2 linked regions of the Catalinimonas alkaloidigena genome follow. The protein of the gene in region 1 interacts with the protein of each later gene in a pairwise test. Links are inferred from orthologs where the notes say so. Each region holds a gene or a part of one and is shown on either strand. Other genes may lie near its edges.

Evidence for each region. Proteins that work in one complex are often made in the same cells at the same time.
Region 2: the proteins of rlmB (region 1) and OKW21_RS27485 interact in binary tests that used the Escherichia coli proteins (3 or more experiments, as listed by UniProt). The link is inferred for Catalinimonas alkaloidigena from one-to-one orthologs.

Annotation. Positions count from the first base shown.
Region 1 is NZ_JAQFIL010000001.1:3,104,333-3,109,191, forward strand. What follows is about bases 661-3,659. They hold rlmB (23S rRNA (guanosine(2251)-2'-O)-methyltransferase RlmB), read left to right. Parts: upstream 661-1,783; coding sequence 1,784-2,536; downstream 2,537-3,659. Other genes in these bases: OKW21_RS12725 (GWxTD domain-containing protein), read left to right, coding at 661-1,787; OKW21_RS12735 (mannose-1-phosphate guanylyltransferase), read right to left, coding at 2,538-3,623. Also shown: OKW21_RS12720 (glycosyltransferase family 117 protein), read left to right, coding at 1-421; more of OKW21_RS12725, read left to right, coding at 546-660; DNA helicase RecQ, read left to right, coding at 3,881-4,859. UniProt on the Escherichia coli protein: Specifically methylates the ribose of guanosine 2251 in 23S rRNA.
Region 2 is NZ_JAQFIL010000001.1:6,790,686-6,795,480, reverse strand. The notes cover bases 763-3,697. They hold OKW21_RS27485 (NAD(P)H-hydrate dehydratase), read right to left. Parts: upstream 3,034-3,697; coding sequence 1,492-3,033; downstream 763-1,491. Other genes in these bases: OKW21_RS27475 (hypothetical protein), read left to right, coding at 3,648-3,697; OKW21_RS27480 (RidA family protein), read left to right, coding at 3,252-3,635; OKW21_RS27490 (IMPACT family protein), read right to left, coding at 875-1,483; OKW21_RS27495 (methylglyoxal synthase), read right to left, coding at 763-778. In the rest of the region: OKW21_RS27500 (helix-turn-helix domain-containing protein), read left to right, coding at 1-273; more of OKW21_RS27495, read right to left, coding at 326-762; more of OKW21_RS27475, read left to right, coding at 3,698-4,124; gltX (glutamate--tRNA ligase), read left to right, coding at 4,198-4,795. UniProt on the Escherichia coli protein: Bifunctional enzyme that catalyzes the epimerization of the S- and R-forms of NAD(P)HX and the dehydration of the S-form of NAD(P)HX at the expense of ADP, which is converted to AMP.

The DNA.
Region 1 (4,859 bases):
CTACAATGAAGATTACCGTAATTTTGCCCTGAATCATCGCTCAAGTTTTAATACACTTGCCAGAAATCTGATTCAGGAGGGTGATATTGAAAGAGCCAGGGAAGTATTGAACAGAAGCCTTGAAGAAATACCTGATAAAACCATACCATTTGACTATGTGTCATCTCAAACCCTTCCCCTTCTGTTTGAAGTAGGAGAAGAAGAGAAAGCTATAGAAATGGCTCAGGTACTGGGAGACAGAGCCGATGAGATGCTAACCTATCTTTATCCAAGAGCTCAGGGACAAAATGTGGAAATTCAGAAGCAATTAATTATATTAAATGGTGTTACGCAGGCACTCAATCGTGCCGGTCAAACTGAGTTAGGTCAAAAATATGATGAAATGCTCAATCGCCATTATAATCAAATTAATACTTTATAATTCAGGATGACCGTAGCAGCACGATTGATCAATTGCAGTTACTGAGACAACAATATTATTAAAAAAACTTGCTGTACAATTGGCAAGTTTTTTTAATGAACATAGTTAATATTTCAAAATCACTATGGCAAAATCAACCTATATTTTGGTATTAATGCTAAGTCTAACGGCCTTCCATTCGGCAATCGCCCAGCGTGAGAATAGCAGTCCATCAGACTTTAACCGCGCCTTTTTATATGACCTTAGCTCACCTGTTTATGGAGAATATGAAGTAGCTGTAGGTAGTAATGAAGCTACTATCTTCCTGAAGCTTACCCAAAGAACTAATACCATCAATATCAATCGTATGCATTACGAAGTAAGAGAAAATTACGAGGCTGATGATGTAATTCGTAGTGCCGACCTTAACGAAAGCCATTTTATCAAACAGAAAGAAAATTCTTCTTACTATCGTTTTGAAATACCTGTAAGCGATGAAAGCCATTATGTATTTGTATTCATAGAAGGAGTTTCAGCGGGTGCAAATTTTAACTACCGCTATGACATTTCGCTCAATAATGATCAAAACTTTCCCTTAACGGATTTGATAGTGATGGAAGCGGAAGAGGAAATTCCTGTTTTTACCAGCTCTATCCCTAACAATGCCTCTTTTCGTGTAGTATCAGTTTATGGAGAAGATAGTCTTAACGCATACCTGTACTACTATTCTCATGAATTTCCTCCTAACCTTCCTCCAATGGCTGAGACGGGAGCTGATATTCAGAAAAGCCTTAAAATTGATACCATTTTGTCAGTACAACTTAACCAATCGCTCTCGTTTGAAAATGAGGGATTATACTTTTGTCAGTTAGACACCACTTCATTATCAGGCATTTCTTTTAGAATATCCAGTAAATATTATCCTCGTTTCGTAACTCCAGAAGCTCTGATTGCCCCCCTTCGCTATATCAGTACTTCTGAAGAGATGGAAAATTTGACAGAAAGTGATGAGGCGAAAGCAGCTTTAGATCGCTATTGGATAAAAGTGACCCGTTCACAAGAAAGGGCAAAAGATGTAATTAGAAATTACTTTCGCCAGGTGACCAATGCCAATATTCTTTTCACTACTTATAAAGAAGGTTGGAAGACTGGTCAGGGAATGGTGTACGTGCTTTTCGGCCCACCTGATGAAGTTTACAGCACTGGAGCAGAAGAAAGATGGATATATAATTCCGAAAATGATTTGATGGAAAATCTGGCTTTTACTTTTGTAAAGGTTCGTAACATTTTCACTACCCGTCATTACAACCTGTTAAGAGACGAGGAATACCGGAAATTCTGGTACAGAAATATTGACCTCTGGAGGAAAGGCAGAAAACAAATATGAGTATATCTAAAGCAGAAGTAATTTTTGGCACTCGTGCCATCATAGAAGCAATACAAGCCGGTAAAGAGCTTGAAAAGGTGTTATTACAGAAAGGGGTACGCAATGAACTATCCGGAGAACTCCTCTCTTTGTTAAAAGAAAGGCAAGTTCCTTTTTCAACTGTTCCTATTGAGAAACTCAATAAAATCACCCGTAAAAACCATCAGGGAAGCATTGCCTTTTTATCAGCCGTCATTTATGCTTCACTGGACAATATCATTAACGAAGCATATTCAAAAGGGCAGGAACCGCTATTGATTCTTTTGGACAGGGTAACCGATGTGCGAAATTTTGGTGCTATCGCACGTTCCGCTGAATGTTTAGGTGCCCATGCCCTGCTGATACCTTCAAAAGGAAGTGCCCGAATTAGTGGAGACGCGGTAAAAGCTTCTGCTGGTGCTTTGCATCATATTCCCGTATGCAGAGAAGATAATCTTAAATCAACCATAGAGTATCTTCAATCTAGCGGCATCAGGGTAGTTGCCTGTAGTGAAAAAGCTGAAACGCTTACTAATGAAGCAGATATGACGGGCCCTTTGGCGCTTCTGATTGGGTCTGAAGAAGATGGTGTTTCACCAGCTTACTTAAAAATGACCGATGCTCAGGTTAGCATCCCGATGCGAGGCAAGATCGCTTCACTGAACGTATCCGTAGCAACTTCCATATGTTTGTACGAAGTGGTCAGGCAACGTAATTCGGTAAAAAACTGACTTACAAATACTTGTCTCCTTTGTTGTTCTTCACATCGTTCATTACGCTTTTCAAAGAGATATCTTTGTCTTTGGGATAAATTAACAATACGTCTTCACTATCAGCCACAAGGTAGTTTCTTAGACCATGCACAACGATTAATTTTTTAGAATCACTCTTTACATAACAATTTTTGCTTTCCATCATCAGGGCATTGGCCTCTACCACATTTTTTTCCTCTTTGGGATCTTTCAAGTCGTATAATGACTGCCAGGAACTCACACTTGACCAATCAAAATTTCCCATGATTAAAAAAACATTATCTGCTTTCTCTAAGATAGCGGTACTTATTGATACATTTTTACATACCGAATAGGCTTTGATAATACTCTGGTCTTCATCTTCTGTAAAAAAGTAAGGCATACATTCTCGGTATACCTCTGCTACATCAGGTAAATAGAATTCAAAAGCTTCTAATATAGCATCTACATGCCAAACAAAGATTTTGGTATTCCAGGCAAAATCACCGCTTTCCAGAAAAAGTTTTGCGAGCTCTGATTGGGGTTTTTCCATAAATGATTTTACCTTCTTTACCAGCCCCACATGATCAAAATGGTATTGAATATAAGCGTATGAAGTCTCTGCCTTATGGGGTTTTATACCCATGATGAGCAATGCATTTTTATCAATTTGGGCAACCTCCACTGCTTTTCTCACATCCCGGACATAGGCTATCTCTCCAAACACGGCATGAGAAGCAGGACAGACTACAATCACTGCATTTTTGTTAAGCTTTTTTATTTTATAAGAAGCATAAGCAATACAAGGCGCTGAATTTCGCCTTACCGGCTCAGTAAGTATATTCTCCTCGGGAAAGTCCGGCAACTGATTTTTGAAAGTAGAATGGTATTCTTTAGGTACAGAGATAAAAATATTCTTTTCAGGACAAATTCCCTTACTTCTTTCATAAGTTAATTGAAGAAGTGATCGCCCATTACCAAATAAATCCAAAAATTGTTTAGGAAGATGCTTACGGCTAAAAGGCCAAAAGTTTGTACTATTACTGCTGAATAAAGTAATTAATACATAGGTATCTTCTTGCGTCATATGTCCAAATTAAAACCAAGCATAAAACTTAGCACAACAACTATTCGTAGTATTTGAATTACACAATCAAATTCGTGCATTGCAAAGCAATAATTTTATTTTTTATAATTTAATAATATAAGAACGTTTCTAAAGAATAATTTGTAGTGATTTGTGGAATTATTTTAATCCAATTTTTTTCGCTAACTTCATTAACATTTTTCACGAGATTCAATATGTTGTATTTGTGGAAGAAAAAAAATAACATTGATTAGATAATGGTGGAACAGCAAACTAACCTCAAAGTATATCTAAAAAAGTATTTTGGATATAGCCAGTTCAGAGGGAATCAAGAGCTAATTATAAGAAATATACTAAACAGAAAAAACACATTTGTAATAATGCCTACTGGAGCTGGTAAATCGCTCTGCTATCAATTACCAGCTATTATACAGGATGGAACTGCTATCGTAATTTCTCCTCTCATTGCCCTGATGAAAAATCAGGTAGATCAATTGAATGCGCTGAACATCAACGCTCAATTTTTAAATTCTACGCTTAATAAAACTGAGATCAACAGAGTAAAAAAGGAAACACTCAGTGGAGAGGTTAAGCTCTTGTATGTGGCCCCCGAATCTCTTACCAAAGAGGAAAATATTAAATTTCTACAGGAAGCCAATATTACTTTTGTGGCAGTAGATGAAGCTCATTGTATTTCTGAATGGGGCCATGATTTTCGTCCTGAATATAGACGAATAAAAACCATCATCGGACAATTAGGTGAAAACGTACCCGTAATCGCTTTAACGGCTACCGCAACGCCTAAAGTACAGCTTGATATCCAGAAAAACCTTCAGATGGAGGATGCTGATTTGTTTAAATCATCATTCAACCGGGAGAATCTGTATTATGAAGTTCGGCCAAAAAAGCAAGCCAAAAAGCAGCTTGTTCAGTTCATTAAAAAGCATAAAGGTAAGTCCGGAATCATCTACTGCCTCAGCAGAAAAAAAGTTGAAGAAATAGCTGAGTTTTTGCGAGTAAACGATATTAATGCCGCTCCCTATCATGCGGGTCTGGATCCTTCGGTCCGTATGCGTAATCAGGATGCTTTTCTGAATGAGGATCTAGATGTTATCGTAGCTACTATCGCGTTTGGAATGGGCATAGATAAGCCAGATGTACGCTTTGTTATTCATTATAATGTTCCTAAATCCTTGGAAGGATATTATCAGGAAACAGGCCGGGCAGGTCGTGACG
Region 2 (4,795 bases), 3.7 Mb from region 1 along the record:
TCCAATAAGGTGTTAGCCAATGTGGCTAATGTGTCTGAAGATTATGTAGGGCAATATTTTAAGATGTTGACCGGCATTAATCCTCAGGATTACATTGAATATCAGCGAATGGAAAAAGCGGTGAACCTTTTGAGGACTACCAAGAAAAGTATTCGTGAAATAGGGAAAGATGTTGGCTACAAAGATACAGCTTACTTTTGCCGTCGTTTTAAAATGATGTTTGGTATTCCTGCTGGCAAAATGCGTCGCAGAGAATCACTGATGAACGTATAAAGAATATACTCCTATACTACCTAACGTGGCCCGGATATGCATCCGGGCTTTTTTATTTCTTTATGTTCCGGTTCAGGTAAGAGGTAAAGTCAGGTTGTTCCCTTTCATAATCACCGGTAATTTTTGCAGATGCAAAAAGGAAATTCGCAGAAGCTTTATTACAGGCAAAAGGAATATCCCAGGTTACTGCAATACGCAATAGGGCTTTTACATCAGGATCATGAGGCTGAGGCTCCAGAGGGTCCCAAAAGAAGATCAAAAAATCAATTTTACCCTCTGCTATTTTGGCGCCAATCTGTTGATCTCCTCCCAAAGGTCCACTGAGCAACTTATTAATTGTTATGCTTTTGAGGTCTTTAATGCCCTCTTCAAGCATTTTACCCGTGGTCCCGGTTGCATAAAGTTCGTAGGCAGCAAGAAGGTCGATATGGTTTCTTACCCACTGTAGAAGCTCAGGCTTTTTATTATCATGGGCCACGAGGGCAACTGCTTGTTTCTTTTTCATAAGCACAAATTGGTTCTTATACTAAGATATAAAAATGAAGGTGTAATCATTACATGCTTTTTTCCTCATTTACCAACTGCTCAGTAAAATCAAGCTTCATACAAAGGCCACCCCCTGCACCTGAGCAAATTGCTCCTTGGCATTTTTCCACATACTCCTGGGTAGACTTAGCCGATAAAAGCAATCTTCAGCAAAATCCTGATCTTTGATCTGGGCCTGAAATTGTTCAATAAGCCGCATTACCTCATTGGTTACTGTGTATTCAAATCGGATAGACAAATCCTTATGGATGATTTTTTTTACTACCTGATTATGGGCAATAGCGTCAGCAGCTGCGGTTTTGTAGGCATGGATGAGGCCGGGCACACCTAGTTTAGTGCCACCAAAGTAGCGCACTACTACGATGAGCACATCAAATAAATTTTGCGAGCGGATTTGTCCCAGAATAGGGTCACCGGCAGAGTGTGCGGGCTCTCCATCATCATTGGCCCTGTAAGTTTCTTCTCTGCCCTCTTCCGGCTTCAAGATAAAAGCAAAGCAATGATGGCGGGCATCATAATATTGTTTCTTTAGCGTCTCTACTTTCTCCTTTATTTCTTCATCAGAATTGACGGGGTAGGCAAAAGCCAAAAACTTGCTCCCTTTTTCTTTGTATAATCCTTCAGACTGTGTTTTTAAGGAATAATATGTGTCCTGCTCTTTCAAAGGTGAAACTAATATTGAGCTAATGATTTAAATGCTTCTCCCAGGTGTTCAATTAAATTGGAAGCCAGCATAGCCTCCTGACCAAGCGCGTCCGTAGCCAGGTCACCTGCTTTGCCGTGTAAATATACACCTAATAAAGCAGCATCAAGAGGATCATATTTTTGAGAAAGCAAAGCGGTAATGATTCCAGTAAGCGCATCGCCGGTGCCCCCGCTAGCCATGCCGGGATTTCCAGTACTATTGAAGCAGATTTTTCCGCTAGGCGTACCTACCGCAGTATTAGCCCCTTTCAGCACGACAAAAACTTCATATTGCCGACAAAACTTTGTTAATAGCTGTAAACGGTGAAAATCATTTTCAGCGGGCTGGGTTAGTCTCTCAAACTCTTTGGGGTGAGGAGTAAGCACTGCGTTTTCAGGCAGTAAGTCTAAAAGATCCCGGTGCTGGCCACAGATATTAAGCGCATCAGCATCTAATACCATGGGTTTTTGCAAAGATTGAGCTTTTTCTAAAATGCTTTTTAAAGCCATCACAGTCTCCTCAGCGGCACCCAAGCCAGGACCGACGCCTAGTGCATCATATTTGTCAAGGTCGGTAGGCCCCTGCTGGGGCAGGTCCGTAAAAATATATTGATGACGGTCTACAGTGGTCATCGCTTCAGGGTTTGCTATTTGCATAATCTGGTAGCCACATTCAGGAACATGAACGGTAAGAAGCCCCACTCCAGAATGAAGACAAGCTCTGGCACAAAGCACTGCAGCGCCCATTTTTCCATAGCTTCCGCTAATAAGCATCGTTTTTCCAAAAGTTCCCTTATGGGAGTGAGTATCACGTTTCTTCAGGAGAGACTTAGCCAGCATATGATCAGTGAAATAGTAATCTACAGGCGTCTGTTCAATGAAATTACGATCAAGCCCAATGTCAAGTATCTCCCACTTGCCTACAAAATGCGCACTCTCTGGAAGAAGAAAAGCCAGTTTAGGCATTTGGAAGCTAAAGGTATAATCAGCCCTTATAATGACAGCATCATCATCTTCAACTTCCAAAGGTTGGTCAGCAAACAAGCCGGAGGGAATATCTATGGCGACAACCGCGGCTTCAGAAAGATTAATTTTCTCAATCACCTGGGCAAAAATGCCTTCTACTTTGCGAGAAAGCCCTGAACCGAAAAGTCCATCAATAACAATTGCCTCCCTGGGAATATCGGGTATGTCACTTTCTTGTTCAATGTTATTGATGGTGATATGCTCTGCCAGCCTTTCGCGATTAATCTTAAAATCCTCAGAGCCTTTATCTGCGGCATGAACCGTGAAAGCATGGATATTACAGTGATGCTGATGCAATAATCTGGCAAAAGCCAGACCATCACCGCCATTGTTTCCCGGCCCGCTAAATATATATACAGGGTTGACGGTAGCACCAAAAGTCTCTATAAACTGATGCTTAAAAACGGTAGCAGCCCTTTCCATCAAGTCAGTAGAACTGATAGGCTCATTTTTGATGGTAGCGGCATCTGCATCGCGGGTTTGTTGAGCAGTAAGAATCTTCATAGTGGTAATTTCAAAATAGAAATAATCTAAGTTCGTGGAGACAATAATGTGAAAAAGTAATTTTATAGCATTCTATAAAGGAAGCATGAAATAAATTATACCATTACCATCTCATATGCAGTTAATTTCTAAAAAATTAGGAATTAAGGTGTTTTTGATTACTCTAATCAAGTAGATTTGCAACTTGTTTTATAAACAGCGTACAAAAAGCAGAAAATATGGCAAGAGAAGTGATTAATACCTCAGAAGCTCCCGCACCTATTGGCCCTTACAGCCAGGCGATTCAAAGTGGTGCTACTCTTTATGTTTCCGGGCAGATAGCACTTGATGCAGCCAGCGGGGAATTAATTAACGACAATATTACAGAAGAGACTCATCAGGTAATGAAGAATCTGGAAGCCATCTTAAGTGCTGCAGGAGCTGATTTTAGTAAGGTAGTGAAGTGTTCTATTTTTGTTAAAAATATGAGTGATTTTGCTACCGTAAACGAAGCCTATGGTCAGTATTTTAAGTTACAGCCCCCAGCCAGAGAAACCGTAGAAGTGAGTGGCCTGCCCAAAAATGTAAATGTAGAAATTTCCTGCATCGCCACCTTGGACTAAGTATGCGTCACAGTGTTAGCTTTACTTCCCTTAAGCAGAGAAACCATTGTATCTTCATATGAAGCACAACAGCTATCGGAGAGGCTGTGGAATGTTACCGAACCTACCCGTAGCGGAGAGTGGATGCCCGATGTACGAGATGAAGCGTTGTATTTCAATGGCTGGGTAAAGAAAGAACACTTTAAGCTATCTCGTAAAGTGAGCCGTGCAAATAACTTTTTGCCTATGATTAGTGGCAAAATAGAAAGTAGCTCAATGGGAAGTATTGTTTTTATTCGCTACAGGCTGTTTATGTGGACATTATCATTTTTGATATTCTGGTCTGTACTGACTGGTGTTTTTGCATTATATTTTTTTATCTACGAACGTATTTATATCAATGCGATATTTTCTCTTCTTCTGGGAGTAGCCAACTATGTCATTGCAATACTCAACTTTCATAAACAGGTAAAGCTTAGCAGCCGTATACTACACGAGGTATTAGAATAGAACTTAAAATAATTTTATACAACCATCAATCATAGCCATAGTTTATAACTATACATAGATCAAGCATTAGTAAATGGAACAAAATATAAGAGTAAGGTTTGCCCCCAGTCCTACCGGCCCACAGCATATTGGAGGGATACGTACGGCATTATATAATTATCTTTTTGCCCGGCAAAAAAAAGGAACATTCATTCTGCGTATTGAAGATACAGACCAGACCCGCTATGTCCCCTGCTCAGAAGACTATCTGAAAAAAGCTTTAAAATGGTGTGGTATACAGCCAGATGAAGGCGTAGACGAAGGTGGCCCCTATGCACCTTACCGTCAGTCAGAACGTAAAGAAATATACGGAAAATACGCGCAGCAGCTGATTGATGCCGGGCATGCTTACTATGCTTTTGATACCGAAGTAGAGCTGAATGAAATGCGGGAACGCCTGAAAGATGCACGTGTAGCACAGCCTCAGTATAATGCCATCACCCGAATGACCATGAAAAACTCGCTGACCCTTTCTGAATCGGAAGTCAAAGCGAAAATGGATGCTGGCGAGCCATATGTTATTCGTCTGAAAGTTCCACGCAAAGATGAGGTTCGTCTCAATGATATGGTCCGTGGTTGGATCATGGTTCACTCCTCAACACTGGATGACAAAGTGATTATGAAATCTGATG